DNA from 4 places in the Arthrobacter sp. TJ-265 genome. Region 2 is predicted to be linked to each of the others. Evidence: predicted binding sites of a transcription regulator. Region 2 holds the regulator's gene; each other region holds the start of a gene.
The links. The regulator LexA, encoded in region 2, represses DNA repair genes until DNA is damaged. The targets are predictions, from matches to a motif close to TCGAACANNTGTTCGA.

Region 1: AC4D2E_RS01570 (HNH endonuclease signature motif containing protein) is a predicted target of LexA. The motif match lies at 3,199-3,214, and genes of this name have one in related genera.
Region 3: ruvA (Holliday junction branch migration protein RuvA) is a predicted target of LexA. The motif match lies at 6,220-6,235, and genes of this name have one in related genera.
Region 4: AC4D2E_RS10840 (HNH endonuclease signature motif containing protein) is a predicted target of LexA. The motif match lies at 3,239-3,254, and genes of this name have one in related genera.

The regions. Positions count from the first base shown of each region.
Region 1 covers NZ_JBZCND010000001.1:324,521-332,271, reverse strand. The annotation lists gene AC4D2E_RS01580 (hypothetical protein) at 1-11, shown strand, start outside; gene asd (aspartate-semialdehyde dehydrogenase) at 120-1,259, shown strand; gene AC4D2E_RS01570 (HNH endonuclease signature motif containing protein) at 1,466-3,187, opposite strand; gene AC4D2E_RS01565 (hypothetical protein) at 3,371-3,799, shown strand; gene AC4D2E_RS01560 (UDP-N-acetylmuramate dehydrogenase) at 4,021-5,112, opposite strand; gene AC4D2E_RS01555 (MaoC family dehydratase) at 5,109-5,549, opposite strand; gene AC4D2E_RS01550 (FAS1-like dehydratase domain-containing protein) at 5,552-6,001, opposite strand; gene AC4D2E_RS01545 (hypothetical protein) at 6,087-6,317, opposite strand; gene AC4D2E_RS01540 (DUF2797 domain-containing protein) at 6,351-7,292, opposite strand; gene AC4D2E_RS01535 (pyridoxamine 5'-phosphate oxidase family protein) at 7,483-7,751, shown strand, end outside.
Region 2 covers NZ_JBZCND010000005.1:99,220-106,970, reverse strand. The annotation lists gene priA (bifunctional 1-(5-phosphoribosyl)-5-((5-phosphoribosylamino)methylideneamino)imidazole-4-carboxamide isomerase/phosphoribosylanthranilate isomerase PriA) at 1-590, opposite strand, end outside; gene AC4D2E_RS15725 (hypothetical protein) at 656-814, opposite strand; gene hisH (imidazole glycerol phosphate synthase subunit HisH) at 830-1,468, opposite strand; gene hisB (imidazoleglycerol-phosphate dehydratase HisB) at 1,465-2,082, opposite strand; gene AC4D2E_RS15710 (DUF2461 family protein) at 2,201-2,890, opposite strand; gene AC4D2E_RS15705 (histidinol-phosphate transaminase) at 2,977-4,071, opposite strand; gene AC4D2E_RS15700 (LysM peptidoglycan-binding domain-containing protein) at 4,147-4,617, opposite strand; gene lexA (transcriptional repressor LexA) at 4,998-5,714, shown strand; gene AC4D2E_RS15690 (ATP-dependent DNA helicase) at 5,768-7,751, opposite strand, start outside.
Region 3 covers NZ_JBZCND010000001.1:1,579,817-1,587,567, reverse strand. The annotation lists gene AC4D2E_RS07535 (type 1 glutamine amidotransferase) at 37-807, opposite strand; gene AC4D2E_RS07530 (DUF1727 domain-containing protein) at 807-2,078, opposite strand; gene pdxT (pyridoxal 5'-phosphate synthase glutaminase subunit PdxT) at 2,181-2,909, shown strand; gene AC4D2E_RS07520 (YebC/PmpR family DNA-binding transcriptional regulator) at 2,912-3,670, shown strand; gene ruvC (crossover junction endodeoxyribonuclease RuvC) at 3,707-4,276, shown strand; gene AC4D2E_RS07510 (TetR/AcrR family transcriptional regulator) at 4,368-4,943, opposite strand; gene AC4D2E_RS07505 (SDR family NAD(P)-dependent oxidoreductase) at 4,995-5,984, shown strand; gene ruvA (Holliday junction branch migration protein RuvA) at 6,287-6,916, shown strand; gene ruvB (Holliday junction branch migration DNA helicase RuvB) at 6,913-7,751, shown strand, end outside.
Region 4 covers NZ_JBZCND010000002.1:490,247-497,997, reverse strand. The annotation lists gene AC4D2E_RS10850 (LLM class flavin-dependent oxidoreductase) at 1-261, shown strand, start outside; gene AC4D2E_RS10845 (SDR family oxidoreductase) at 556-1,209, shown strand; gene AC4D2E_RS10840 (HNH endonuclease signature motif containing protein) at 1,550-3,061, opposite strand; gene AC4D2E_RS10835 (heme-degrading domain-containing protein) at 3,521-4,066, opposite strand; gene AC4D2E_RS10830 (M10 family metallopeptidase domain-containing protein) at 4,211-5,212, opposite strand; gene AC4D2E_RS10825 (hypothetical protein) at 5,359-5,724, opposite strand; gene AC4D2E_RS10820 (SDR family NAD(P)-dependent oxidoreductase) at 5,747-6,469, opposite strand; gene AC4D2E_RS10815 (SDR family NAD(P)-dependent oxidoreductase) at 6,466-7,230, opposite strand; gene AC4D2E_RS10810 (MFS transporter) at 7,217-7,751, opposite strand, start outside.

The DNA.
Region 1 (7,751 bases), on a different contig from region 2:
GGGGAGACTGACGGGTCCCTCTCCCCGTTCCCTGACGACTGCCGCCGACGCCGGCGATCTGCGGGAGGCATCGGTCACAAACCAGCGTGTCCGGGGAGCCTCCGCCTAAACTGGAGGGCATGACTTCAGCACCCGAGAGTTCCGCCCTGCCCTCCGTCGGCTTCGTCGGCTGGCGCGGCATGGTGGGCTCCGTCCTCATGCAGCGCCTCCAGGACGAGGGCGGCTTCGCCCGGATCAACCCCGTGTTCTTCTCGACGTCTGCCGCCGGAGGCGCCGCACCGCAGTTCGCGGAGGGCTCCGGCACGCTGCAGGACGCCTACGACGTGGAGACGCTCGCCAAGCTGCCGATCATCGTCACCGCCCAGGGCGGCGACTACACGGCCGAGGTCTACCCCAAGCTGCGCGACGCCGGGTGGCAGGGCCTCTGGCTCGACGCCGCGTCGACGCTGCGCATGGAGCAGGACAGCATCATCGTCCTCGACCCGGTCAACCGCGACGCCATCGACGCCGGACTCGCGCGTGGCGTCCGCGACTTCATCGGCGGCAACTGCACGGTCTCCTGCATGCTCATGGGGTTGGGCGGGCTCTTCCGCAACGGCCTCGTGGAGTGGGGCACGTCGATGACCTACCAGGCGGCCTCGGGCGGCGGCGCACGCCACATGCGGGAGCTGCTCAACCAGTTCGGTACGCTGCATGGCACCGTTGCCGTCAATCTCGACGACCCCGCCTCCGCGATCCTCGACATCGACCGTGCGATCCTCGCCAAGCAGCGGCACCCGAGCCTCGAAGCGAGCCAGTTCGGTGTGCCGCTGGCCGGTTCCGTCATCCCGTGGATCGACAGCGACCTCGGCAACGGCGTATCCCGGGAGGAGTGGAAAGCCGGAGCGGAGACCAACAAGATCCTCGGCACCGCCACGCGTATCCCGTTCGACGGCCTCTGTGTCCGCGTGGGCGCCATGCGCTCGCACTCGCAGGCGCTGACCCTGAAGCTGACACAGGACCTGCCGGTCAGCGAGATCGAGTCGATCCTCGCAGCCGACAACGAGTGGGTGCGCGTCATCCCCAACACGAAGGTCGACACGATCGCGGGCCTGACGCCGGTGGCGGCCACCGGCTCGCTGGAGGTCCCTGTCGGCCGGATCCGTAAGCTCGAGATGGGCCCGGAGTACATCAGCGCCTTCACGGTGGGAGACCAGCTGCTGTGGGGAGCTGCCGAGCCGCTCCGCCGGATGCTGATGATCGCCACCGGGAACCTCTGAGGCGTCTTTCCACGCGCCGGTGACCCATGGGTGTTGTCCGGGTGATCTGACGGCGAGCTGAAGAACCGGTTGGATGCGCGTTGCTGGGGATTCGGCGGCGATCTGCCGACGTCGGACGGCGAGAGCTGTCGGTGGTGTCCCGGTCGCCTCGGTGGACATGACACTCCACCGATCGTTCGAAGCGGCCGCTCCTTCCACTGCTTTCCCTACTGCTGTCCGGTCGAAACCGCGCCCCCGGCGCCACCCGGCAACCCGGGCTCGGCATGCCAGTACCTGTTGCGCCGCGCGGTGGTTCCGGGTCGACCGAGATGTGGCGGTGGAGTGAACCAGGGTATGCCGTTGTGCGATGCGACCGTCCAGAGGCCGTCATGGATGGTGTGGTGGTGGTGTGCACACAGCAGGACTCCGTTGGCGATGCCGGTGGTACCCCCGGAGGCCCAGGGCGTCATGTGGTGGGCCTCGCACCACGTGGCTGGAACAGTGCAGTCCGGGAACGCGCAGCCGCGGTCCCGGGCGATGAGGGCTCTACGCACGTGTGGCGGGAAGAGCCTACCTGCGCGGCCGATGTCGAGGATCTGCCCCTCGCCACCGAGTACCAGGGGAACGAGGTCCGCGTCGCAGGCGATCCGCCGGATGGTGCTGGCACTTAGCTGCTCGGCGAAAACGGCACGCCCGGTCCCGCTTCCGCCCCTCGAGCCGGCGGTGCGGGCATCACCCGAGGTATCCCGACCGGTGGTTCGACCGGCAGGTCGACCGGCGGTCGAACCACCGGTTCGACGTGCCGTATCCCGACTGCTGCTGTCGTGACTGCTGGTGTCCCGGCTGCGGGTGTTGCGGAGCTCGTCGAGGAGGTCGCGGTAGTCGATGGTCACCATGACCTGGGGCCTGTGGCCACCGGTTGCCGGCAGGAGGGACGTGGACAGGGCGATGCGGCATGCACCCACCAGCCCGTCGAGCAGGCTCTGCGCCCGTGTAGGACTTCCCGGTCCCTTCGACGGCATGATCGGATCGCCTGCACCGTCCGTCACGGCTCCGGCACCGTTCACGCACTGGGAAGCGTCCGCGGCGCGGTCGGCCTTGGGACTCCGGGGGTTCGTGGCGGTGGTCATGGCCGTGACCAGATGCTCGAACTGCTCGTCGGTGGCCCCGATCTCGAGGATGCGCAGTCCGTTGCGCCGCCCCCTGAAGAACACGCCCTGACGGGCCCGCAGAACCTTCTCCGTGGGCTCCTGACCGTCCTGGTCCAGCACGGTCTCCCAGCGACGGGCGAGGACACGCAGAACATCCTCATCGGATTCCAGTGCCTGACTGGTGAGATGACGTTCCATCGACGCCAGCTGCTCGGGTGCAGCGAGGCAGCCGGCCCGTTCCACTGCTGAACAGATGAGCGTCGCTGCCCTTCCGCTCAGGGTGCCCGAGGCGAACGCGGCACTCACGGCCGCCGACTGCGGCTCGAGGGGCGCACCCGAGGGAGCGACACCGGGCAGCACGCGATGAGCCAGGTCCAGCCTGCGCTTCGCCTCAGCGCGGCTGATACCCAGCCTGGCCCGCAGGTAGTCCGCGCAGTTCCGGAACCGGTTCCCGCCGGCGCTGTCGGCCGCGCTTCCGCTGGAAGCCCTCACCCCGGCCGCACCGACTGATTCGGACGTGCGGAGGGACTCTTCCGCCCGTGTCTGGAGGGAACCGACTTCACGAGGCTTGTCACCCGACGCCAGATCCGTCTCCTCCGCCAGTCCCGCGGCGAAGACCTGGAGGGAATCGACGACCCGCGAGATGTCCTCGACGTCGACCAGCGTCCGCAGCGCCTCGCTCCGTGACAGCATCCGGCCCTGAGCCGTCAATGAATCAGCCACCTGCACGAGCGCGGCGTGCACGAATCCGAGGGAGAGTTCGGGGTCTCGGGGATTCTCCAGCGGTGCGACAGCCATACCTGATTTTATCGAACGCACGTACTATTTCCGAGGGCGGACGGTGATTGTGGAGGACAGGTCAGCATCGCCTCGTCCACATCTCCTCGCGCCCATCACCGGCCGAGTACGGACCCCTGCCAGGGGATCCGGTACCGCCGGGAGCCGCACGAAAAGGTCGGAGGCCACAGGCAGGATGGGCGCATGGACCCCGTGAACGCAGACATCGTCCTCCGGCGCTTCTTCGCGGCCAGCGGCCACACGCGGCACCCCGAGAGCCTGCTGCGATACGAGCGGATCCAGGTCCACCTCCGCGCCTACCTCGAACACGTCGCCGCGACCAGGCTGACCGACACCGACCAGGAACTACTCGCGCTGGAACGCCAGTTCGGCACCGAGGACCCCTACGTCCAGGTGATGGGAGCGCGCGAGCTGCTGCACGCGCTGCCCGACTTCCTCGCTGCGCCCCAGCTCCTCCCGGACTTCCACGATCGGCTCGCTCAGATCAGCGTCGCCTCACGCCTTGCGCAGTGGCTCTGTTCACGGCAGCTCGTGCAGCGCGAGGACAGCTGGCAGGACGTCGTCCTCACCCGTGCCGCCGCCGAACAGGCGCGCCGATCCCCCGCACGCTGAGGGAACCCGGTGATCAGGCGGCCGACTCGGCCGGGCACCGAGCTACAGGCCGGACCGTCGGCCCACGCGAACCGGGCCAGCGGCCGATTCGCCCGGCGCGCGGCCTGACCAGGCTGGAGGGCCGACTGCCTGTCGGCAGACGCGCCGCCTACCACCTGTCGGGCGGGACGCAGAGGGTGCGCGGCCGACAAGCAGCAAGCGGGCAGCCGACGGCGGGCACGCTACAGGGCGCAGTTGATGAGCAACGGCTCGGGCTCCAGCCGGATCCCGAAGGCCCGCTCCACCCCGTCCCTCACGAGGCGGGCGACGGACAGCAGGTCCGACGCCGAGCCGCCGCCCCTGTTGGTGAGGGCGAGTGTGTGCTTCGTCGACAGCGCGGCCCGCCCGCCGGCAGCGGCGAACCCGTCATCGTCCGCGAGACCGAATCCCTTGGAGAACCCTGCATGCTCGATGAGCCAGGCGGCGCTGAGCTTCACGTGGCCGTCCTCACTTGACGGGTAGCGGGGAGCATCGGCCGGCAGCCGGTCCGCGACATCCTGCGGCACGATCGGGTTGGTGAAGAACGATCCCGTACTCCACGTGTCCGGGTCCGGTGCGTCCAGCACCATGCCCTTCCCGGCCCTCAGTCCGAGCACCTCACGGCGCACATCGTTGGCATAGGCACGCGCCCCGACCTCGACGCCGAGTGCACGGGCCAGCTCCGCATACCGTATCGGGGTGCTCATGCGTCCGAGGCCGAGCTGGAACTCGACCGTCAGCACCACGTAGCGCGGCGACCCGTCGACCGTGCTGCGCTTCAGCAGGGAGTCCCGATAGCCGAACTGCAGCTCGAAGTTGGTGAAGCTCCTGATGCTGTCCGTCTGGCGGTCGAACGTCCGCACCGTGGCGATGGTGTGGGAGACATCCGAACCGTACGCCCCGACGTTCTGGACGGGCGTCGCTCCCGTGGAGCCGGGGATACCCGAGAGTGCCTCGAGCCCCGTGAAGGCGTGAAGGACGGTGTACCGCACGAGGTCGTCCCAATCGTGCCCGGCCTGCACCTTCACCATGACGCCGCCGCACGTGGCGTCGTCGTCGTCGACGGTGAAACCGCTCGAGGTGATGCGGACGACGGTGCCCGCGAAGCCGTCGTCACCGATCAGCAGGTTCGACCCGCCGCTGATGATGAGCAGCGGGTCCCCGGCGGTGTCGGCGGCGCGGACGGCCTCCACGATCTCCTGTTCGGTCGAGGCCTCCACGAGCGTGCGCGCGGGTCCCCCGACGCGTGCCGTCGTGAGGTCGGCCAGGAGGGTCCCGGTCAGGGGCACGGTCATGGCAGCTTCACCACGGCCTGCGCCTTCACGAGCACCTTCTGCCCGGCGAAGGTCACGGTGAGGTCGATCCGCGCCGTCGACCGCTCGGTGTCGATCGCGCCGACGACGCCCGTCACCTCCACCACGGCACCCGGCTCCCCGGGCTGCGCCGTGGTGTCCTCGACGACCACGGGCTTGGTGAACCGCGTCTGGTAATCGATGACGGCGGCGGGGTCGCCGACCCAGTCCGTGACGAGCTGGACGACGGCGCCCATGGTGAACATGCCGTGGGCGATCACGCCGGGGAGTCCTACCCCCTCGGCGAAGGCCTGGTTCCAGTGGATCGGGTTGAGGTCTCCCGAAGCGCCCGCGTACCGGACCAGGTCCTGGCGGGTGATGTCGATGGTGGTGGAGCCGATCTGCCGGCCCACCTCGAGCGTGCTGATGGAAACTGCCATGGCTACTGGTCCTCTCCGCGGACGAGGAGGGACGAGGTCGTGGTGGCCGTCGGCTCGCCCTCGATCGTCGAGATCTCCGCACGCGTGGTGATCATCGCGCCGCCGCCCATGGCCCGCACCTGGTCCACGTGGAGTTCGGCGACGAGCTGGTCGCCCGCGATGATCGGACGGTGGTGGATGAAGCGCTGGTCGGCGTGGACCACGCGGGTGAAATCGATCCCCGCACTCGGATCGGCGATGAGCTGCGCGTCGGCACGCTGCGCGATGATGATCGCGAAGGTGGGCGGGGCCACCAGGTCCCGGTGTCCGAGCGCTGCCGCGGCGTCGACGTCGTAGTGTGCCGGGTGTGTCGCCTTGACGGCCCGGGCGAAGTCGCGGATCGCCTCACGGCCGACGGAGTAGGTCTCTCCTGCGGGGTAGCTACGCCCCTGCAGGTCTGGGTCGATGGTCATGGTTCCTCCGATGGAAACGGCGTCGGGCGGGCGGGGAGATCCTGGCTGAGGGCGCGGGAAGGGGGCGGCGTCGGGCTGTGCGGGCTCAGCGCCGGTCCCGAAGGCGGCGCCGGGTGTCCCGCGAGCGCACCACCATGCCCGCAACGTGGCACACCATACCGACCACGATGATCGGGATGCCGGTCGAGACGAGCGTCCGCTGGTCCGTGACGGCTCCGACCACGGCGATGAGGATGCCGAGCGCCGTGGTCACCAGGGCGGAGACCACCAGCTTGCGGTACAGGTCCGAGCCGGTCTCCCAGGGCGTATTCAGCATTCACCGATTCTACTGCCGCCCGCCCCTCGGTCATCAGAAGAGCGCTTCTTGGACAGCCGGCACCGGCGTGCTGAAGTCCCCGGCCCGGAGCCGCCGGCCCTTGAGCTGGGCCAGGTCCGCGACGAACACGAGGTCCGCGCCGTCGATCGAGACCAGCGCCGACGGGCCGAGTACCTCGCGGACGGTGACGCCGTGCCTGCCCTGACCGAGCGGCAACGGATACGGCTGCAGCCCCCGTCGGCCGAGGACGGCGGACCACGACGGCGGCGGGTCGAACTCCTCATGGACCACCTCGAAACCCTCGATCTCCAGGCCGCCACCCAGCAGCCCCCGGGCCGCCAGGGCGAAGCCGTCGTTGACGTGCTCCAGCTGCACCGCGGGCAGCGGCGCGCACAGGGACGCGGCCTTGGTCGCGGACCGTACGGCCTGCTGCAGGCCGACCGTGCGCGTGACCTCGTCCTCGAGGATCCGCACGATCCGCCCGTCCCGGGCGTACGCGACGAACTGCGCCACGACGGCGCCCTGCTCCACGAGGCGCGCCCGCTTCCGCAGGTGCGACGCCGTCCCGACCTTCGTCGAGCCGTCCGCGAAGGTCGCGACGTAGAGCCAGTGCGGCTGGTCGAGGTAGCGCTTCAGCCCGGCGGGGGCGATCCCGGAGCGGTGGATGTCGTGCATGTAACGGAGGTCGTCCTGTGCGAAGCAGCGCCCGCACTGGGAGCCGCGCTCGGCAGGCGCCTCATCGGCACACGGCACCCAGGTGCGGTCCTCCCGTCCGTGGACCCGGTGGAAGCCGAGGCAGTACTTCCCCTCGGCGGTGACCTCGAACGCGAGTCTCGTGCCCGGGCTGAGCGGCAGCTCGCACCGCCCCTCGTCCTCCCCACCGGAGTCGGCGCGCAGCGCGGACACCTCATGCATCGACAGGGACGGCCCTGCCTCGTCCCAGGTCACGCCGCTGCAGAGATAGGTCGGTTCCACGGCTCCAGCGTAGGGGCTGGTACCGACAACGACGGCGTACCGCGCAGGCCCGGCGCCGATCGACCGGCCGGGCTCCTCGGACATCGGGGCCGCCCGACTCTGGTGCCCGCAGCGGACGTCGGGGACACTGATGCCGCATCACCCCCGCATCCGCCACGGCGGACACCCCGACGTCCAGGAGGATCACGCCATGGAAAGTGACGAACGACCCGGAACGGTCCTGTCCGAAGCCGAAGCATGGGACATGCTGAAACGCTCCGAGTACGGTCGGCTGGCCGTGAGCGTGCTGGGCGAACCGGACATCTATCCGCTCAACTTCGTCGCGCACAACGGGGCACTGTTCATGCGGACGAATCCGGGGACGAAGCTGGCCGAACTCACGGTGAACGAGCGCGTCGCCTTCGAGGTGGACGAGGTCACCGGCGACGAGGCCTGGAGCGTGGTGCTCAAGGGCACGGC
Region 2 (7,751 bases):
CGCGTGGTCTTCGCGAGGACGTCCTTCAGGAGGGCGAGGTTCGGGCCCTTGAGGGTGCCGTCCTTCGTCACGTCGGTCACGACGTAGCGGGCGCAGCCGGCGTCCTCCAGGCGCTGGAGGACCTCCCACAGGTCCCCGCCCTCCTCGGTCCAGCCGCGCGCCGCGAGCGTGGTCCCGCGGACATCGAGCCCGACGGCGACGGCATCCCCGTACCGGGCGATCGCCCGCTCGGTCCACTCGGGGTCCTCGAGCGCCGCGGTGCCGAGGTTGACGCGTGTCGCTCCCAGCTCCAGCGCCGCCTCGAGCGATGCGTCGTCGCGGATGCCCCCGGAGAGTTCCACCTTGATGTCGAGGTTCCTGACGACGCGCTCGAGGAGGTCCTTGTTGGACCCCCGGCCGAAGGCTGCGTCGAGGTCCACGAGGTGCACCCACTCGGCGCCGGCGTCCTGCCAGGCGCGGGCCGCGTCCACCGGATCCCCGTAGCTGGTCTCGCTGCCCGCCTCGCCCTGCACCAGGCGCACGGCCTGGCCGTCGGCGACGTCGACGGCGGGGAGGAGCTCGAGGGTGGGCGATTCGGTGAAGGGGCTCATGGTCTGCTTTCGTACGGGCGGCGGCGCCGCGGTGGAGGGGCGGGGTGTGGCGGTGCGGGGCGGGGTCAGTCGCCGGGCAGCGTGAACAGGTAGGCGGCCAGGAGCGCCAGGCCGGCGAGGGCGAGGAAGGCGATCCACACCCAGCGCGGGAACTCCTGGCCGCGCAGGGAGAAGGCGCCGCCGATGAGGAGACCGGCGACTCCCATGAGCACGAGGCTCAGCATCGGGTCACCACCGGATCAGCGCAGCCCGTCGATCCAGTTGCGCAGGAGCCGGGCCCCCGCGTCACCGGACTTCTCGGGGTGGAACTGGGTGGCGCTGAGCGGACCGTTCTCGACGGCGGCGATGAACCGGCCACCGTGGTCGGACCAGGTGACCTGCGGCGGTTTCATGGCGGGCTGGGTGACGTCGAAGGACCAGTCCTGCACGCCGTAGGAGTGCACGAAGTAGAACCGTTCGTCGCGGAGTCCGTCGAACAGGACGGTGTCCTCCGGCGGTTCCACGGTGTTCCAGCCCATGTGGGGCACGACGTCGGCCTTGAGGCGTTCGACGGTGCCGGGCCACTCGCCTATGCCGGGCGTGCGCACGCCGTGCTCCACGCCCTCGTCGAACAGGACCTGCAGGCCCACGCAGATCCCCAGCACGGGCCGACCGCCCGCGACCCGGCGCCCGATCATGCGCAGGGCGTCGACGTCCTTGAGGCCCTTCATGACGGCTGCGAACGCGCCGACCCCGGGGACGAGCAGACCGTCGGCGTTCAGGACGTCGTCGGGCTTGGCACTGAGGACGACGTCGGCGCCCACGTGTTCGAGGGCGCGCACCACGGACCGGACGTTGCCCGACCCGTAGTCCAGGACGGTGACGGTGCGCGCGCTCATAGCGCTCCCTTCGTGGAGGGGATTCCCTCGACCCGCGGGTCCGGTTCGACCGCCGCACGGAGCGCCCGGGCGAGGGCCTTGAACTGGGCCTCGACGATGTGGTGCGGGTCGCGGCCGCCGAGGACGGTGACGTGCAGGCAGATCTGGGCGTGCAGGGCGAGCGCCTCGAACACGTGGCGCGTCAGGGACCCCGTGAAGTGCCCGCCGATGAGGTGGTACTCCTGGCCGGCCGGCTCCCCGCCGTGCACGAGGAACGGACGCCCGGAGATGTCGACGACGGCGCTGGCGAGTGCCTCGTCGAGGGGGACGGTGGCCTCGCCGAAGCGTCGGATGCCGGCCTTCGTGCCGAGGGCGATCCGCAGGGCCTCGCCGATCGCGATGGCCGTGTCCTCCACCGTGTGGTGGACGTCGATGTGGGTGTCCCCGGAGGACCTGATGGTCATGTCGATGAGCGAGTGCTTCGACAGCGCGGTGAGCATGTGGTCGTAGAACGGCACCGTGGTGTCGATCGACGACGCCCCGGTGCCGTCGAGGTCGATCTCGACGAGGACATTGGACTCGCTCGTGACGCGCTCGATACGGGCCGTACGGCCGCGGGCGGCATCAACTGTCATGGCATCTTCCTTCTGTGCGCGTCGTTCACGCGCGGATCGACGTGGGAACAGGACGGACGGCGCGAGCCGCCGGGCGGTCCTGCCCTTCAATTCTAGGTGTACCCGCCCTGCACGCCGATCACGGGGCCGCGGTCCGGCGGCGCGGGCCGAACCGCTGCTCCGCGGTGAGTGCCGATGCTCCCACGTAGCGGGCGAGCCACTCGTGCAGCGCGGCGGGTTCGCGCAGCAGCTCGTCGATGCCCGACGACGCGGAGGCGACGTCCGTCCACGCGGGCCGGCGCACGCGGTGGTTGACCTCGATGCCCTTCCACCGCAGCAGATCCGCCCGGGGATGGTCCGCCGGGTAGCCGCGGGGCACACGCTTCAGCGGTTGCGCCCGTCCGGGACGGACCATCATCCCCCGCGCGGTGATCGTCCCGATCGCGGCCACCAGGGCCGGGCCCGCGACGTCGTCCGCCACCGCGGCACGGAAAGCGGCGAGCTGGTCCGGTGCGGGAAGCGGCAGGCCGGTTGCCACGAGGAGGCCGATGCTGCTCACGCGGAGGAAAGCGCCCACACCGTCGGGCCGCTCGGCGACCGCTCCGATGAAGGTCTTGTACGGCGGACTGTCCGGCCGGAACCTGACGTCGTTGTGCGGGCGGTAGATCCGCCAGTCCGAGAAGACCGTCAGGGCCGCGCACACCGCGGCGAAGACCGGCCGGATGCCGACGTCGTACAGCCTGCGCTGGCGGGCCCAGAACTCGCGGGTGTTGTCCGCCTCCAGCCGCGCGAAGAACGATTGAGCCTCATCGAAGATCGGCCGATCCATGCGACACATGATCGGCGATGCGCCCGGGCGGCGCAAGGCCCGCATCGAGTGGCCCCGACACCCCCGGACCGACCCGGGATCGACGGTCAGAGCAGCGTCGCCAGGGCCGTCAGGAACGCCGTCGTCTCCTCCTCCGTACCCGCGGTGACCCGCAGGGATCCCGGGATGCCGACGTCACGGATGAGGACACCCGCGTCCAGGAGACCCTGCCAGACACGGTGCGGATCCTCGAGGCCCGAGAAGAACACGAAGTTCGCATCCGACGGCGCAGGCGAGAGTCCGAGGGCCTCGAGCTCCCGGACGATGCGGTCGCGCTGCACCTTGATCGCCTCGACGTTCGCCAGGAGCGTGTCCGCGTGGGTGAGGGCCGCGTTCGCGGTCGCCTGGGTGATGGCGGAGAGGTGGTAGGGCAGTCGGACGAGCCGCAGGGCGTCGGCGACCTCCGGCGCCGCCGCGAGGTAGCCGATGCGCGCCCCGGCGAGGGCGAAGGCCTTGCTCATGGTCCGCGACACGAGCAACCGCGGACGTCCGGGAAGCAGGGTGAGGGCGCTCGCGGTGCCCTCCTGTGCGAACTCGCCGTAGGCCTCGTCCACGATGATGATGGCACGCGCGTCCTCGCCGGCCTCGTAGGCCGCCTCCACGACGTCGAGGCCGAGCGCCGTGCCGGTCGGATTGTTCGGCGAGCACAGGAACACGATGTTCGCGCCCGATGCGCGGACGGCGTGGGCGGTGTCCTCCGGCGTCATGGAGTAGGCGGCGCCGCGGGCGGCGGTGACGTAGCGCGTGCCGGTCCCGCTCGCGAGCAGGGGGTACATCGAGTAGGTGGGCGGGAAACCGATGGCGGTGCGCCCGGGTCCGCCGAAGGCCTGGAGGACCTGCTGGAGCACCTCGTTGGACCCGTTGGCAGCCCACAACTGATCGGGCGTCAGGCCGTGCCCCAGATAGTCGGCGAGGTTCTTCCGCAGGTCGGAGAATTCGCGGTCGGGGTACCGGTTGAGGCCTGTGGTGGCCTTCGCGACCGCCTCCACGATGGCCGCGTACACATCTGCCGGCACGCCGTACGTGTTCTCGTTGACGTTGAGCAGGATCGGGACATCCAACTGCGGCGCACCGTACGGGTGCAGCCCGACGAGGTCGTCGCGCAGGGGGAGATTGGCTAGGGCTTCAACGGAGGAGGGCACTGCTTCAGTTTAAGGGACGCGGCAGTTCCTGCAGGAACGGCCCATGGTCCGGCGCTGGCGGGAAGCGGGAGCCGCTCACCCCGCGGCCGGTACCGCGATGCTCTGCCCTGCCTGCACCACGGAGCTGGGCAGGTCGTTGAGTTCGACGATCTCGGCGACGACGTCCCGGGGATCACGCTCCGGCGCGTGGCGCACGGCGAGATCCCACAGGGTCTCCCCGGTGACGACACTCACCTCGACCGTGGCCGTGGCCGTGGGTGCCGACTCCCCCGCCTGGGCGTGGGAGGTCAGGAACGCCGCGAGGAGGATCAGGGCCGCGACGCCCAGGGCGATGGGCAGGCCGACCAGGAGCAGGCGCCCTCGCCGCGTGAGCGTCAGGGGGCGGTCCGCACTCCGCTGCGTGGAGGGACGGGACGGCGCCATGAAGCTCGAGGTCGGGGAGGCGGCGGGGGACGCGGGCGATTCAGGCGTGGGGACGAGCCTGAGGTGGCTGTCGGGGCGAGCGGGCGTCCACAGCGAGCTGCCATGCAGTACGGGTGTAACCATTGCCGTTCCTCTTTCCTTCGAATGCCCTGACCGGGCGAAGCACCGGGTTCGAACACACGTTCTAATAAGCATCTGCCTATTTCTAGCATCTACGATCGACCCGTGTCGAGACTCGGTCGAACATATGTTTGAAAACTGCCCTCGACTGTCCTAGCGTGAAGAGATCAGGACATCGTCGACGGATGCTGCTCTCCGAGGGCCGTTCCGTGGTCGATGCATCTCACACAACCAGCCGCCTCTGACAAAACGGTTTCCGGACCACGGAAGCCGACCGGCGGCGACGACGGGATCAGCGATCCCAGGCGAAAGGCGCAACAGTGGCGGAATCACCAGCGGCAGCCCGGCAGGAATCGAACACTGCCGACGTTCCGGCAGACGCCGTGCCCATCTCCGCGGGCCGGGGCAGGCCGCGCGGCCGCTCCGTGTCCAAGGGGCTGACCGCCCGGCAGCTGACGATCCTCGAGACGATCCAGCGGTCGATCGCCGACAAGGGGTACCCGCCGTCCATGCGGGAGATCGGCGACACCGTGGGCCTCGCGAGCCTGTCCAGCGTGACCCACCAGCTGTCGCAGCTCGAGCGGCTGGGCTACGTGCGCAGGGACCCGAAGCGCCCGCGCGCCATGGAGGTCCTGCTCCCCCTGACCCTGGCCCCGGACACGTCCGGCGCTCAGGCCGGTCCGTCCCCGGACGGGAAGCCCACCGCCGAGCACCGGATCGCCGTCGACACCGCCCTCGTGCCGCTCGTGGGGCGCATCGCCGCCGGCGGACCGATCCTCGCGGACCAGGTGGTGGAGGACGTCATGCCCCTGCCCCGCCAGCTCGTCGGCCACGGTGATCTCTTCATGCTCAGGGTCTCGGGCGACTCCATGGTGGACGCCGCCATCTGCGACGGCGACTGGGTCGTGGTGCGCCGGCAGCAGAGCGCGCAGAACGGCGACATCGTCGCGGCGCTGCTCGACGAGGAGGCCACCGTGAAGACCTTCCGGCAGCGGGACGGCCATACGTGGCTCCTGCCGCAGAACACCCGCTACGAGCCCATCCTGGGTGACCATGCCAGCATCATGGGCAAGGTCGTCTCGGTGATGCGCGCGCTGTAGCGTTCGCGGCGACCGTCGTGTCGCAGCTGTCGTGTCGCGGCCGGAGGGACGCCTCAGCGCCCTGAGAGCCGCTCCAGGATCCCGGTGACGGTCGCGCGGTCCGTCGTCGCCCAGAAGGGCGGGAGGGCTGCCCGGAGGAAGCCGCCGTACCGGGCGTTGGCGAGTCGGCTGTCGAGGACGGCGACCACGCCCCTGTCCTCCGCCGCCCTGATCAGGCGTCCCGCGCCCTGCGCGAGCCGGACGGCCGCGTGCGTGGCGGACACGCTCATGAAGCCGTTGCCCCCGTTCCGGGCCACCGCCCGCGTGCGGGCGGTCATCAGGGGATCGTCCGGCCGCGGGAACGGAATGCGGTCGATCACGACCAGCCGGCACGAGGACCCCGGCACGTCGACGCCCTGCCAGAGGGACATGGTGCCGAACAGGCAGGTGTCCGGCTCGTCCGCGAACTGCGTGACCAGCGCGTTGAGCGAGGACTCCCCCTGGCACAGGATCTCGAAGTCGACCTTCGGACGCAATGCCTCCGCCGCCTCCTCGGCGGCACGCTTGGACGAGAACAGTCCCAGCGCACCCCCTCGGGACGCGGTGAGGAGTCCCAGGAGCTCTTCCAGTTGCGCACCGGAGGTTCCGCGCTCGGGCTTCGGCAGGTCCTTCGCCACGTAGAGCACGCCCTGGCGTGGATAGTCGAAGGGGCTCCCGACGTCGACGCCGGTCCAGGCGGGCGCACCGGGACCGCTGAGTCCCAGCGACCCCGCGACGGGACCGAACTCGGAACCGATCGCGAGGGTCGCGGAGGTCAGGATCACGGTGTGGTCCTCGAACAGTCCCTCCCGCAGCCGTCCGGCGACGGACAGCGGCGCGACGTTCAGCGTCGCGGGCGCGGTCTCGTCGGGTTGCGTGTAGCCGGAGCCCGGCGTGAAGCTGCTGGGACGCGACGCCCACACGACCTCGTTGAGGTCCGACGCCGCGAGGATCCGCTCGGCGAGCTCGAAGACCAGCGTGGTGCGTGAGCGGGCGACCTGCCGGCCGCCGTCGACGTCGGCTTCGGACTTGCCGTCCGTCTTCGTGTCCGACAGCGCCGCGCGGGACGCGTCCCGGACCTGGGCGAGGGCCTGCTCGAGATCCTCCGGGAGGCCTCCCGGCAGCAGGCCCGAGGGGACGAGTTCGGCGGCCGCCTCGAAGGCGTCGGCGGCCGTGTCGAGGGCGGCCGTACTGATGGAGGCGTGGCGGCGGAGCGCCGTGGCCGCCGCGCTCACCATCGGGGCGGAGAGCTGGCCGGAGACGGCTCCGGTCACCCGGTCGTGGAGTTCGTGCGCCTCGTCGATGACGACGACGTCGTACTCCGGCAGGACGGCGAGCCCCTCGAACGCGCTGATCGCGAGCATCGCGTGGTTGGTGATGACGATATCGGCGTCCGCTGCTGCGGCGCGCGCCTTCTCGCTGAAACACTCCCGGGCCATCGGACAGCGGGCGGCACCGATGCACTCCATGCTGGAGACGGACACCTGGCGCCACGCGCGATCGCTCACGCCGGGCACGAGGTCGTCGCGGTCGCCCGTCGCGGTCTCCTCTGCCCATTCACGCAGTCGCACGACGTCCCTGCCGAGTGCCGAGGACGGACCGTCGGCCGCGGGGGACGGGTGTGGCGTGGCGTCCTCGCCGAGGCTGAAGAGGGTGCCGGGCGCGTCCTCCTCCGGGAATCCGCCCCCGGTCTTGTGGAGGCAGACGTAGTTCGACCGGCCCTTGAGCAGGGCGACGTCGACGGGGCGCGTGAGCGCGGGCCGCACGGCGTCCAGGAGGCGCGGGAGGTCCCTTCCCACGATCTGGGCCTGGAGGGCGAGCGTGGCCGTGGAGACGATCGAGGGCCGGTCGCTGTCCATGGCGTGGGCGATCAGCGGGACCAGGTACGCGAGCGACTTCCCGGTCCCGGTGCCGGCCTGGACGAGCAGGTGCTCGCCCGAGCGGATGGACTCACTGACCTGCCGGACCATCTCGTGCTGGCCGGAGCGCATCTCCCCGCCCATGGCCGCCACCGCGGTG
Region 3 (7,751 bases), on a different contig from region 2:
GCCGGCGCCTCTTGACGCACCGGCCGGTGTGCTGTCCTACCGGGGCCGGGCGCCGGCGTGCTGCCGGGCGAGGTCCGCGAGGGAGTCGTCGAGCCCGGCGTCGTCGAACGCACCGAACTTCCGCTCGGCTGCGGTCCGCAGGAGGAAGTCGGCGATCATCGGGTTCTTGGGCAGCAGTGACCCGTGCAGGTAGCTCGCGACGATGTTCCGGTAGCGGGCGCCCTCGTGCTTCTCCTCGGCGTTGTTGCCGGAGCCCTTGACCACGGTCGCCAGGGGCCTCAACCCGCTGCCGAGGAACGTCTGCCCGCTGTGGTTCTCGTAGCCGTGGATCTCCCCGAACTCCTCGCTCGTGGCCACGACGTTCCCGATCAGCCGCTCGGAGCCGCCGCGGGTCTCGAGGTCGAGCACCCCGATGCCGGGGATGACGGTGCCCTCGTAAGTCCGGAAGCTGTTGCCGAAGAGCTGGTAGAGCCCGCAGATGAGGAGCATCGGTGTGCCGTCCTCGGCGAGCTCCCGCAGCCGGGGAGCGATGGCCTGGAGGTCCTCCTGGATGACCACCTGGCCGCTGTCCTGGCCGCCGCCGCCGACGATGATGTCGACGTCGTCCGGGAACGGGTCGCCCGCGTTGTGCTCGAGGATCTCGGCGCCGTAGCCGCGCCAGGCCAGGCGCTGCTTCAGGACGAGGACGTTGCCGTAGTCGCCGTAGATGTTCATCTCGCGCGGGTACAGCTGCAGGACGCGCAGCGATCCCTTCTGCGGATCGGTGGGCGCCCCGGTGAGGGCGGCAGCGGATGGGGCGTCACTCATCAGGAGACCACCTCGACCTTCGTGATCTTGGACAGCTCGCGGCGCACCGCGAGCATGGCGGTATAGGTGCAGAAGATGCGCTTCGGACGCCCCGCGGAGCCCCGGATGAACTGCCGGAGCGCCTCGGTGGTGTCGGGCTCGACGGCGCCGACGCGGACGTCATCGTACTTCAGGCGCAGCGCCATGTCGTAGGCGCGGACGCCGCTGACGACGTCCACCCCGCCGAGGCCCAGCGAGTCGAAGTCGACGTCCCACAGCCAGGACATGTCGCGTCCGTCGGCGTAGTTGTCGTTGATGGCGATCATCGTCGCGCAGCCGGCGGGGTCGAAGGACTTCAGGCCCAGGCGGAACCCGCTCGGGTTCTTGACCAGCACCAGTTCGAGGGCCTGGCCGTCGACGACGAGGCTCTCTCCCCGGCCGAACGCCGGTTCGACGGCGGCGAGGGAGGAGAACAGCCGGTCGCCGTCCGCACTGCCGCCGAGGACCGCGCGGGCCGCCGCGAGGGCCGCCGCGGCGTTGAAGATGTTGTAGACGCCGCGGAGCCGCAGGTCGGTGTGCGTCGTCGTGCCCTCCACCTCGAAGCCCGCCGCGTTGCCGTCCACGGACGCGAGGACGACGTCGGCGGGCAGGGCCGCGGCCGGCGCGGTCCCCGCGGCGCCGCGCAGTTCGTCGTCGTTCGGGAAGGTGCTCCTGAGCGAGGCGTCGAGGCCGAAGTAGACGACGTCGGCCGCCGTGATCGACGACGCCAGGCCGGCGACGCGCGGATCCTCGCGGTTCAGCACGACCGTCTCCGTGGTGGCGACTGCGATCCGCTCGAGCAGGCGCGTGGTCGCATCGATCTCCCCGAACCGGTCGAGCTGGTCGCGGAGGACGTTCAGCAGCAGGGAGTACCGGGGCGGGACGAGCTTCACGAAGTGGACGGCGTGGGCCTCGTCCAGCTCCAGGACGGCAACGTCGGCCCTGAGGCGTCCGCGCCAGTCGACCTCGCCGAGCAGGGCCGCCGCGACGCCGCGCGTGAAGTTGCTGCCCGTGCGGTTGGTGAACACCTTCAGGCCCTGGCCCTCGAGCAGTTCCACCACCATCTTGGTGGTGGTCGTCTTGCCGTTCGTGCCGCTGACGACGACGACGCCGCGGGGGAGGGTGGACAGGGCGCGGCCCATGAAGCCGGGATCGAGGCGCTCGACCACGAGGCCGGGGAAGGCGGAGCCGCCGCCGCGCAGGCGGGAGGCGAAGCGCGCAGCCTTACCCACGAGGACTGGAAGGGGATTCATACCTCCAAATTATCGCAGGCCCGCCCGCCCTCCCGGGACGCGGCGGGGAGGCGCTCCTCACGCCCCGGCGGGAGCGGGGGCCGGAGAACCTAGAATTGGGGGATGACCTCCCCGTCCCTTCCGGCTCCCATGCCCCCGTCCGGCGTCGTGGTCGGCGTCCTCGCCGTCCAGGGCGATGTCCGCGAGCACATCGCGACCATCGAGTCCCTGGGCGGGCGCGCGGTGCCCGTCCGGCGGGCCGCGGAACTGGCCGGTGTCGACGGCCTGATCATCCCCGGCGGGGAGTCGACCACGATGGACAAGCTCACGCGCACCTTCGGGCTCGCCGGACCGCTGCGCGAGAGGATCGCCGACGGGATGCCCGTCTACGGGTCCTGCGCCGGGATGATCATGCTCTCCGACGTCCTCGCGGATCCGTCCACCGACCGCCTCGGCAACCCCCAGCAGACGCTCGGCGGCCTCGACATGGTGGTGCGGCGCAACGCGTTCGGGCGGCAGCGGGAGTCCTTCGAGACCGATCTCGCCTTCGGGGGACTCGCCACGACCGGGAGTACCGGCGGCACCGATCCGGTGCGTGCCGTGTTCATCCGTGCGCCGTGGGTGGAGAAGGTGGGCGAGGGCGTCGAGGTGCTGGCGCAGGTGCCCGCGTCGGAGACGCCGCAGCCCGGGCCCGCCCCGGACGGGGTCGGTGCCGGTACGGACTTGGAACCGGTCGCTAGAATTGTCGCAGTGCGTTCAGGGAACCTGCTGGCCACGAGCTTCCATCCGGAGGTCACCGGGGAGCGGCGGGTCCACGAACTGTTTATTCGGATGATCAGAGGAGAAGCGTAGGCATGTCGGGGCACTCCAAGTGGGCAACAACGAAGCACAAGAAGGCCGCGATCGACGCCAAGCGCGCGAAGTCCTTCGCCAAGCTGATCAAGAACATCGAGGTCGCGGCGCGGGCCGGCGGCGCCGACGTCGCGGGTAACCCGGGGCTCGAACTGGCCGTCTCCAAGGCCAAGAAGACCTCCGTCCCCATCGACAACATCAACCGGGCGGTCAAGCGCGGGGCAGGGCTGCTCGGCGAGGCCGTCGACTACCAGACCATCATGTACGAGGCCCGCGGACCCCAGGGCTCGGCCCTGCTGATCGAGTGCCTCACGGACAACAAGAACCGCGCGGCCTCCGAGGTGCGCCTCGGCATCTCCCGCAACGGCGGCACGATCGCCGATCCGGGCTCCGTGGCCTACCTGTTCGCGCGCAAGGGCGTCGTCACCCTGCCGAAGAAGGACCTCACCGAGGACGAACTGCTCCTGTCCGTCCTCGACGCCGGCGCGGACGAGGTCAAGGAGTCCGCCGAGACGTTCGAGATCGTCTCCGAGCCCCAGGACCTCCGGGCGGTGGTCGCCGCGCTCGACGAGAGCAGCATCGAGTACGAGACCGACGACGTCGAGTTCGTCCCGTCCATGCAGGTGGACCTGGACGCCGACGGCGCCCGGAAGTTCCTCAAGCTCGTGGACGCCCTGGAGGAGCTCGACGACGTCCAGAACGTCTACTCGAACGCCCACCTCCCGCACGAGGTCCTGGCCGAGCTCGAGAACGACGACTGACATCGTCCCTCCCGGCCCCGGACGGCGGACAGCCCCGTGACCTTCCGCGTGATGGGCGTCGATCCCGGGCTGACCCGCTGCGGGCTCGCCGTCGTCGACATCGAACCCAACCGGCGCTCCACCCTCGTGGCCGTCGGCGTGGTCGGCACCGACGCCGGGCAGAGCCTCGACCAACGGCTCCTGGTCATCGCGGAGGCCGTCGACACCTGGCTGGACCTGCACCAGCCGCAGGCACTCGCCGTCGAGCGCGTTTTCAGCGGCACCAACATCAGCACCGTCATGGGCACCGCGCAGGCGTCCGGCGTCGTCATCGTGTCCGCGGCGCGCCGCGGCATCCCGGTGGCCCTCCACACGCCCACCGAGGTGAAGGCCGCGGTCACCGGCAACGGGCAGGCGGACAAGGTGGCCGTCACGAAGATGGTGACGAAGATCCTCCGGCTCGACACGCCGCCCCGGCCCGCGGACGCCGCCGATGCCCTGGCCCTCGCCATCACGCACGCATGGCGCAGGGGAGTGGGGACGCAGGGCGCAGCCGCCGCCGGCGGACTGGTCACGCCCGCGCAGCGCATGTGGGCCGAGGCGGAGGCCCGGGCCCGACGCCGCTGAGTGCGGCCGTGCGGTCCGACCCCGGGCCTCTGCGGCTGCCCGGCGGAGGGCTCGGCAGCTACTGATCGACGACGCCCGTGTCGTCGCCCGCTCAGCGCGAGCTGCGGACGTCCAGAACGGACCGCACCCCGGACAGTGCGTCGCCCACCCGCGCCTCCAGGCCCGGCCCCCCGTCGTCCGCGAGCCAGGCGTGCAGGCACTGCCGGAACAGCGCGAACCCGATGGCTGCCAGGATCTCGGACTGCTCGGGTGGGAACCCGCGGCCGATCAGGGCCGTCGTCACGTCCTTCTGCCACCGGGCCTGCTTGGCGAGTTCCCGTCCCGACAGCGCGATGTGCGAGTCGATGACGCGCTGGCGCCGCTTCAGCAGATCACGCCGGGACTCGACCGCCGCCGCGAGCGTCCCGAGCGCCTTCCTCATCTGCACGTCGGCGCGGACGGGGCCGGTGTCCTCGGCGATGACACCGATCAGCAGCGGCAGGAGGTCGTCGTCGTCGGCGAAGAGCACTTCCTCCTTGTCGGCGAAATAGCGGAAGAACGTCCTCGGGGTGACCCCGGCCGCGAGCGCGATGCTCTCGACGGTCGACTCCGCGTAGCCGCGGTCGACGAACTGGCTGATCGCCGCGTCCACGAGGCGACGGCGGGAGTCTTCGGGCCAACGGGGCATTCCCCGATCCTACCCTTGTGTCACTTTGTGACATCAACTATAGTCTTCGCCATGACACAAACTGTCGTCACGTCACCCACGATCCTGCTCACCGGCTTCACAAGCGGCATCGGGGCACGGATGCTCGAAGAGCTTCTCGGGCATCCCTCACGGCCGAGCCTCGTCCTCCTTGCCCGGGATGCTGCGGGCCTCGAGAACACCCTCGAGCGCGTGCGTGCAGCCGGGGTCGTCGCCACGGGTGCACGCGCCGATCTCGGTGACCTCGGCTCCGTTCGCGCGGCGGTCGAACAGGTCCACACGGCGCAGGGACGGGGCGCGGTGCACCCCATCGACGTCGTGCTCCTCAACGCCGGCGCACAGTTCACGAGCAGGCGGCGTGCCGGAGCGCAGGGCCACGAGCTGACCTTCACCGTCAACGTGATCGCGCAGCACCTGCTCCTGCGAGGGCTGGAACCGCTCCTCGCCCCGCGCGCCCATGCGGTCCTCCTGGGCTCCTCCACCCATCGGGGCAAGCAGGCGAGCTTCAACCTCGTCCCGGACCCGCAGTGGCGGGATCCCGAAGACCTCGCCCGGGCGGACCCTCCGTCGGAGGGCCCGACGCGGTTCGCCGACGAACGCGAGCAAGGGGGCGTCGCCTACGCCTCGAGCAAGCTCGCGCTGGTGACCCTGGCCCACGAATGGGCGGAGCGCCTCGCCGCGTCCGGGCGTCGGCTGAACACGTACGACCCCGGGCTGGTCGCCGGGACGGGGCTGGGCCGGGACATGCCGGCCTCCATGTACTGGGTCTGGAAGTACCTGATGCCGGCGATGAGCGTCCTCCCGGGAGCCTCGACCCCGCGGGCCACCGCCCGTCACGCGGTCCGGCTCGCTCTCGGGGACGCGCACGGGTCGCTGAACGGCGGCTATGTGGAGATCGGTCGGGTCACCCGAGCGGAACCGGTCACGTTCGCGACGGATCGGCGTGAGCGGCTGTGGACCTGGCTCGAGGACGCGGTCGAGGAGTACCTGCCGACCTATGCCGCTGCCGGCGGGTCCCCGTGATCCTCGTCGGGCCGGGCCGAACGTGTCCGTCCTCGCCGACCCGGCACCCGCCGTCCTGCCGGCGCCCACCGTCGTGGGGATCTCGCCGGCCCTCCTGTGATCGCCGGTGCGCGGGCAGTCACCGCCCGGATCGAGGCGTGGGGTAGGGGCAGGCCGGGGCTGGGCGGGCCCCGCCCGGCGGCGGACCCGGTGTGGCGGCTCGATCGCGGGCCGTTTCGCCGGTACCGTAGTGCATTAGAACGTATGTTCGACGTCGGGTGGACGCCCGGCGGTCCCGCCCGCAAGTGCCCCTGGAGCCCTTCATGATCAGTTCCCTGCGCGGAACAGTGACCCACGTGGGCCTGCACTCCGCCGTCCTCGACGTCAACGGCTTCGGCATGCAGGTCCAGGCGACCCCCCAGACCCTCGCCGGGCTCCGCGTGGGGGAGCAGGCAAGCGTCGCCACGGCCATGATCGTCCGCGAGGACTCGATGACGCTGTTCGGCTTCGAGGACGCCGACCAGCGCGAGGTCTTCGAGACACTCCTGGCCGTCAGCGGCGTCGGGCCCCGCCTGGCACTCGCCGTCCTCGCCGTCCACACGCCCGAGGCCATCCGTATCGCCGCGGCCTCGGGCGACGACAAGGCGTTCAGCAAGGTGTCCGGGATCGGACCCAAGGGCGCCCGCCGGATCGTCCTCGAGCTCGCCGGCAAGCTGGTCCCGCTCGACACCAAGCCCGGGGTGCCCAAGCAGACCTGGCAGGGCCAGGTCCTCACCGCCATGATGGGCCTCGGCTGGTCGGAGAAGGACGCCGGCGCGGCGATCGACGCCGCCGTCGACGAGGCGCCCGAGGTCGCCGCGACCGGTGACGTGGGCCAGATCCTGAAACTCACGCTGCGTCGGCTCGGCCAGGACGGCGCCCGCAGCTCGGCCCGGACGAAGGTGGGCACATGACGGACAAGCAGCAGGAGGAGGCGCCGCTCGTCGCGCCCGCCGCCGACCCCGAGGACCGCGCCGTCGAGGCGGCACTCCGGCCGAAGAACCTCGACGACTTCGTGGGCCAGAAGCGCGTGCGCCGGCAGCTCTCGCTCGTCCTGGAGGCGTCCCGCCTGCGCGGGCGCAGCGCGGACCACGTGCTCCTCTCCGGCCCGCCCGGCCTCGGCAAGACGACGCTCGCGATGATCATCGCGGCCGAGATGAACGCGCCGCTGCGCATCACGTCCGGGCCGGCGATCCAGCATGCCGGCGACCTCGCCGCGATCCTCTCCTCCCTCACGGAGGGCGAGGTCCTCTTCCTCGACGAGATCCACCGCATGTCCCGGCCCGCCGAGGAGATGCTCTACATGGCCATGGAGGACTTCCGCGTCGACATCATCGTCGGCAAGGGGCCCGGCGCCACCGCGATCCCGCTGGAGCTGCCGCCCTTCACCCTCGTCGGCGCCACGACGCGCGCGGGGCTCCTGCCCGGACCGCTCCGCGACCGCTTCGGTTTCACCGGGCACCTCGAGTTCTACTCCACCGATGAACTCGAGCTCGTACTCCGCCGCTCCGCCATGCTCATGGACATGAAGGTCAACTCGGCCGCGTTCGCGGAGATCGCCGGCCGGTCCCGTGGCACGCCGCGTATCTCCAACCGCCTCCTCCGGCGTGTCCGGGACTGGGCGCTGGTCCACGGCGTCGACCTCATCGACGCCCGGTCCGCCAGTGCGGCACTGGACATGTACGAGGTGGACGCCCGAGGACTCGACCGGCTGGACCGCTCGGTACTCACGGCGCTCATCACCAAGTT
Region 4 (7,751 bases), on a different contig from region 2:
GGCTCGGGTGTGCAGGTCGCCAATGAACTCCAGGCGTGGGTCGAGGAGACCGACGTCGACGGCTTCAACCTCGCCTATGCAATCACCCCGGGGACTTTCGAGGACATCATCGAGTTCGTCGTGCCGGAGCTGCAGAAGCGTGGTGCGTATCCGACGGAGTACACGGAAGGGACATTGCGGCAGAAGCTGTTCGGGAAGGGCGATCGTCTGCCCGAGGAGCATCGCGGTGCGCGGTACCGACTCCAGACGATCCGCCCCTGACGCATCGGTTGATCGGTCGCTGACGCCTCCGCGGGTGTGGTGCCAAGGTGTCGGTCGGGTTCGCCGCTTTCGCGTCGGCTATTGACGCCTCGCTGGGTCCCGCACCGGCAGTCCGGCCCGTCCGGTCGGACGTGTCAGCAGGGTCCCGAGGTGTCCTGAGCATTGGCGGCGGTCCTGGGGAATAGGCCTGCGCTGGCGGCGGAACACCCGCAGGAAGGTGGCCAGCCCGAGGTGCGGGGACTAGCGTCGAAGACAAGGTATCCGACGATCAGTCATTCGACAGAAGGAGTTCCCATGTCACGCGTAGCCATCATCGGTGGGCACGGAAAAGTAGCCCTGCACCTCACGAAGATCCTCACGAGCCAGGGTCACCAGGTCAGTTCGATCTTCCGCAACCAGGACCATGCCGGCGATGTCGAGCAGGCGGGCGCGACCCCCGTGGTCGCTGACGTCTCCGAGTTGTCGGTGGCGCAGATGACTGAAGTCTTCCGTGGCCACGACGCCGTCGTCTGGTCTGCCGGTGCAGGTGGCGCGAGCCCTGAGGCAACGTATGCCGTGGATCGTGACGCGGCGATTCGTTCGATGGACGCTGCCCAGGAAGCGTCGGTGGGCCGTTATGTCATGGTGTCCTACCTCGGGGCACGCAAGGACCACGGAGTCCCCGAGGACAACGGCTTTTTCCACTATGCCGAATCGAAGGCTGCGGCTGATGAGCACCTGCGCAACTCGGAACTGGCCTGGACCATCCTCCAGCCCGGAGTTCTCACGACCGATCCGGGAACCGGCATGATCGAGGTGTCTGCCGAGCCGCAGCAGGACTCGGTGGCCCGCGAGGACGTCGCGCTCGTGGCCGCAGTCGTGCTTGGCAACCTCGGCACAGTGGACAAGACCATCCAGTTCAACAGCGGTGAGACGCCGGTGGCGGAGGCCATCGAAGCAGCACTGTAGTCCAGGTCCGCGATGTGAAGGCGACGTCCCATTGTGGGCGTCGCCTTCTGCGTGCCAGGCGACCGTCGCCCTCGGTGTGCCGTGGGGGACGGTCCTGATTCACGAAGGCCGGCACCTGGCACGTGGTAGAGAGGGCACCGCACGCGCGACATGCATCCGGCGGACCGGGCGCATCGGGTGCACCGCTCCGAATGAACTTGATGGACCTGACGAACCTGACGGACCTGACGGACCTGACGGATCGGACGGATCGGACGCACCGGACGCACCGGACGCACCGGACGCACCGGACGCACCGGAAGGGCTGAGCGCATGAGGTGCATTGCTCCGGGCTCACCCATCATCCGGTGCTGTGCTCCAAGAAGTCCGTGGTGTGCTCCGAGGCGTCCGCGTTCAGCTCGGAGGCATCCTCGACCAGTGCCTCGTCGACGGATTGCCCGGCCTGCCAGTACCTGTTCCGTCGGGCGCTTCGCGGAGGGCCGAGCGTCCGCGGGGCGGTGAACCACGGAATGCCTTGGCGGGACTGAACAGTCCATGCACCCTGATGGATGACGTGGTGATGGCGTGAACACAACAGGACGCCGTTGTCGATGCTCGTCGTGCCGCCCCTGGACCAAGGCTTCAGGTGGTGTGCTTCGCACCAGCTGGCCGGGATGGAGCAGTCAGGGAAGGCGCAGCCCTTGTCCCTCGCAACGAGCGCTCGCCGAAGATGCGGGGGAAACAGCCGTTGCGCCCGTCCGATGTCGAGTACCTGGTCCTTGCCGCCCAGCACCAGCGGGATGATGTCGGCATCGCACGCCAGTTTCCTGATGCTGCCTGCACTCATCTGCCCGGAGAAAACCGCATACCCCGCCCGGTGTGAGGCGCCGATGAGGTCCCTGTGATCGATGGTCACCATGATCTGCGGTCGGTGGCCGCCGGTCGAAGGAAGCGCTGCAGTGCTCAGTGCGACCCTACAGGCGGCGACGAGTCCATCCAGGAGGGACTGAGCCCTCGTTGCCATCGGGGGATCAGCGAAACCGGCTCTGCTCTCGTTTACGTCCCGGTCATCCGGTGAATGCCGGTCATGAGAGGCGTGTGCCCCCGTGTGTCGAGTGCACGGTACTCCTCGGACGTCCGAAGCCCTCGAGGGCCCCGAAGACCCCGGTCCGCCGCCCGGCGCAGCCGCATCCGTCCGTCCCGATGGGCCACGTGGATTCGCTGCTGAATTCATGACAGTCGCGAGTAGCTCGAACTGCTCATCCGTCGCCCCGATCTCGACGAAATGCAGTCCATGGCGCCGCCCTCGGAAGAAGACGCCTTGCCGCGCACGCAGCACCTTCTCCGTCGGCTCCTGCCCGTCCTGATCGAGGACGCCTTCCCATCGACGTGCCAGTACCCGCAGGATGTCTTCGTCGGCCTCCATCGCCTGCCGTGTCAGGTGGTGCTCCATCGACTCGAGTTGCTGAGGTGTGGCGAAGAACTCCACCCGCTGTAATGCTTGAGCGACGACCGTCGCTGCCCGCCCGCTGATGCGGCCCGAGGTCACCGCGGCGCCCAGCGTTGCGAGCCGGGCAGGAACAGGTGCCCCGGTCGGCGAGGTACGGGGGAGTAGTACGTCTGCGAGGCACAGTCGGCGCTTCGCTTCTGCTCGGCTGATGCCCAGCGTGGCACGGAGGAAGTCCGTGCAGTTCCTGAATCCGTTGCCGGGCGATGCGGGCGAGGTTTCGGTGGCAGGACCAGTGAGGACGTTTCCGCTGATCGATTGCTCGGCCCGCGCAAGGAGCGAACCGCCGCCCTGTCGCTCGTCGTCACTGTCAGCAAGGTGGTGATCCTCGGCGAGACGGGCGGCGAGGATCTGCAGGTGGTCCACGATCCTCGAGGCGTGCTCGATCCTCAGAAGGAAGTCCACGGCGTCCTGCCGCGACCGGGTGCCACCTACCTGGCCGATACCGCGGGCGCATTCGGCAAGCGCTGTGCATGCCACGTCCAGGGAATCCGGAGGTGCGGTGAGGCCCTCGACAGGTGCGGTGGTCATGCCTCAATTTTATAGAACGTGCGTACTAATAGCGCGGTGAGGGCGCGAATGTGGAGGAAGAGTCACCCTCACTTATCCACATAGGTAGCAGGTGTGGAATCCCAGCGGCCCTCTGTTCCACAGGACCGCAACTCCGCACACCGGCACCCTCGAGGCGCCGTCAAGCCTGCGGGCGCACTCGGAGGCGTCCCGCCGTCGTCCGCTTCTCCGAAATCCTGACCGCGCCCTTGAAGGAGCCCCAGCGGATCATTCCGCCCGCGTGATGCGAGACCCGCAGCGGCGTCGGTCCGGTGCCTACAGGCCCGCGGCGGCGTGGAAGGTCCGGAGCGCCTCGACGACGAGCCGGTGGTCCTCCAGCTGCGGCAGGCCGGAGACCGTCACCGTGGCGACCGGGCCGACACCCTGGATGTACAGCGGGAAGGAGCCGCCGTGCGCGGCGAACGTCGTCGTGTCGAACAGGGGATCGTCCTCCACCCGCCCACCATTGCGGCGCCCCCGGAGGCCGACCAGCAGGGAGGGAACGCGGTATCGTTCGGCGGTGCGGCTCTTCGCGTCGAGCCAGTAGTCGTTGTCGGGCGTGGTCCCGTCGAGTGCGGCCCGGAACAGGATGTGGTCCGGCCGTCGGATGCAGACCGCGATCGGCAGGTTGCGACCCGCACCCAACTGGACGATCAGCTGCCCCAGAGCAACGGCGTCGTCGTTTGTGAAGCGGGTGAATTGGAGTTCGTCGACTTCCCTCTCGACCGTGGCAATCAGCGCCTCGAGCGCCTCGGCAGACTGTTCGCTGCCGCCGTCGGGATCGAACGGTAGGACGGCTGTCGGGAGGGCGTCATTGCTCATCTCCTTAATTTACGTCGTCGGCGGGATATGGCGGACTTTTCCTCTGTTGTTTAGGAATTTTCTTCGGAGTGCGGTCCGAGGCCCGAATGTGCCTCCTGCCGCCGTCGAACACGCCGCGGCGACGGCGTAGGCGCCCGGGCCGCGTCAGAGTCCCGGCGCGCAGGGCCCTGCGCCGAGGAGAGCGAGCCCTGCGAGGTCGCCCTCGCCGAACGAGGCCTGCCCGACATTCTCCGTGTACATCAGCTCGTCGGGGTCGTCCACGTGGTCGAGTCCGACGACGTGCGCGAGCTCGTGCATGATCGTCGCCCTCAGATACGCGCGTCCGTCCGGGTATCCGAGGGATATGGCGGCGTCGGGCGCATCGAGCTGCACCTGCCCGCCCACGTAGACCAGCGGCTGCCCCGGCGCCTGGGCGTAGTCGCTGCCGCCGAGCCCCGCGATGTCCCCGGCGAGTCCCGGGATCTCCTCAGGGCTGGTCCACGTGATCAGGACCGGCACCCAGGTCTTCCCGTACAGCTCCGGCTGGTAGAGGTCGCGCTCTTCGCTGGGTGCCTCGGTGGTGGTGCCGTCGTCGACGAATTGCAGGCCCGTGGCGGCGGACACCGCGGCGACGGCCTCCTGGATGAGTCCCTCCGACCCGGCCGGGGCGTTGTCGGGCCGGACGACGTAGTGCACGGGACGGCAGGGGTCGTAGGCCACCCACTCCTGCTCCTCGACGGGCGAGTCCATCAGCGTGAACGACGTCGACGACGGCGCCGGCGGCGGCGTCCCGAGCGGCACGCCGTGGGCTTCGACTCCACGGGGCGGCACGTCGGCACCGGGCAGGTAGGGCAGCGCGACCGGCAGGACGAAGCGGTCGAACAACGACGGCGTCGCATACAGGGCGGCGATCAGGATCAGGCCCGCTACCGTGCCGAATCGTCGTTTCCGCTTGCGGCCCGATGCGTTGCGCCTCCCGGCCGGCGCCCCCTCGAAGGCCGGCGCCCGCTCGTAGGTCGGTGCGCCCCGCCAGGACGGGGGAGTGGACGGCGTGCCGAGGGCGTCGTCGAGCGCCCACCGCGGGATCCTGCCCGACGGCGACCGCTGGACGGCCTTCATCCGAGCGTCGCGGCCCTCGTGGTACCACTCGCGATCCATTGCCCCCATGCGCCCCGCACCTCCCCAGCCGACTGATCCCCGCACCATCCTGCTGTACGGCCGACGCCGGATCAGGGCGAGTGGCGAGTCCTTGGGGAAACCTGAGCGAAGGCTGCCGCTCCGCGAACGGGTAGCGGGCGGTACCGTGGACCGGCCTACCCCGCAGCGCCGCCGAGGAAGTCGTTCGCTGCCGCCATTCCCTCTCGCAGCACCCGGTCCGCGAGCGGCGACGCGCCGGGCAGACTCCGCGCCACCCGTTCCGCGATGCAGGAGGTCGCGTCCGGTCCTCGCCCGTGGTCCAGCATCGCGAGCCAGAGTTCCCGCACGGTGTCACAGGTGCTCGTCCGTCCCGTGCGCCCTGCGACGATCCACCCTTCTCCGATCACCCGGACGACCGGCCTGCCCGGCAGGCCGTCGACGAGTACATTGACCATCTGGGCCACGAGCAGCAGGTCCCGCATCCGCCGGACCGGGCCGAGGACCGGATCCGCGATGCCGGCGCGCCCGCACGCGCCGCACATCAGGGGTTCAGGACGCGAGCCGTCACGGCATCACGTCACCCGAGTTGGGGCCGAGTGTCTGGCCGACGAAGAGGTTCCCGCCCGGATCGCTCGCGAGGAGCAGGGCTGTCGGTGCGACCTCGGCCGGCAGGCCGAACCTCCGCAGCGGCAGCTCCTTGCGCTTCGCGGCCTTCCAGTCCTCGGAGATCGCGTCGACGAGCGGCGTCTCGATCGGCCCCGGGGCGATGCAGTTGGCGAGCACGTTGTCCGCCGAGACCTCGAGGGCGAGCGCCTTGGTCATGCCGATCACGCCTGCCTTCGCTGCGCTGTAGTGGCCCAGCCCCATGCCGCCCTTGATGCCGAGCTGCGAGGAGATGTTGATGATCCTTCCCCATCGCTGGTGCCGCATGGGACCGATGACCTCCCGGCAGCACAGGAACACGCCGGTGAGATCCACCGATATGGTCTCCGTCCACAGTGCGACCGTCATGTCCTCGAGGGGGGACTCGGTGAGCAGTCCGGCGCTGTTGACCAGGACGTCGATGGTCCCGATCCCGTCGCGTGCCTCCGCGAAAGCCTCCCTCACGCTCTCTTCCCGTGCGACGTCGACTTCGATGATCCCCGGACCGGGGACACGGTCCATCACCACCACCCTGTCCTCCTGGGCTGCGAACGCCTCGGCGATCGCCGCCCCGATGCCGCTGCCACCGCCGGTCACGACGACGGCCCGGGGTCCCGTGCGGCGACCGCCAGGGCCCGCCGTCATGCGCGCATCTTGATGGTGAGGCCGCCGTCGACGACCAGCGACTGTCCGGTCACGTATCGGGAGGCGTCGGAGGTCAGGAAGCCGATCACGTCCGCGACTTCCTCCGGCCTGCCGACACGACCCCAGGGGATGTCCTTGCCCGCCCGTTCGAGGCCCTCGGGGCCGAGGGAGTTGACGGGGTCGAGGGACTGCGGTGTCTCGATCAGGCCCGGGATCACCGCATTGGCCCGGATCTCCCGCGGACCCAGCTCCGAGGCGACGCTCCGGATAAGTCCGAGCACGCCCGACTTCGCCGCGGCGTAGTGGGCATGTTCCTCCCATCCGTAGATGCCCCCGGCGATCGAGGACACGGCGACGAGCGCACCGGGCCCCGTCATCCGCTGGGACGCCGACCGGAGCGTCCGGAGCACGCCGGTCAGGTCGACGTCGAGCATCGCGTTCCAGAGGTCGTCCGTCAGGTCGTCGAGCGGGGCGTTCCGCAGGATGCCCGCATTCGCGACGGCGTAGTCGAGGCGCCCGTACTCGTCCAGGGCGCGCTGGGCGAAGGCGTCCACCGATTCGGTGGAGCGCACGTCGACCTCGTGGATGACGGCGTCACCGCCCGCGGCCCGCACGCCGGAGAGGGTCTCCTCCGGATCGTGCGGGTCGCCGGGGAAGGTGCCGATGACGGTCCGGACGTTCCGGCCCGCGTAGTGGACGGCCAGTGCGCGGCCGATCCCGCTGGCGGCGCCTGTGACGATGGCTACCTCAGACTGCTGCATGCGGTTCCTCGAGGGCGACGGCGGCGACGGGTCGCGCGGCGACCATCAGGACGCCGGAGAGGAGGGTGCCGACGGCTCCCACCCAGAGGGCGGCTGCGCCGGTGCCCGCCTGCGCGGCGACGATTGTGAAGAGCGCGCCGCCGATGATCGTCCCGGGCTGGCTCATGGCGCCGATGAACGCGAGGCCGGTGGCACGGCAGCTCACGGGGTAGCACTCGGCCATGAAGTACTGGATCGCGGCGTAGGGCCCCACCAGGAAGAACAGGCCGGTGCCGTACGTGAGGATGATCAGGAACGGGCTGGACACGAGCGGGCTCAGCATCACGGCGAAGGACAGGCCGGAGATGATCCAGCCCACGATGATGGTCCTCTTCCGGCCCACCTTGTCACCGATCCAGCCGTGGAACACGTAGCCGAAGTAGGCGAGCAGGTTGATGACGATGAGCATCCAGAAGGCGTCCGACAGTTCCACGCCCTTGGCGTTGGCGAGCACCGAGGTGCCGAGGACGCTGAAGATCGCG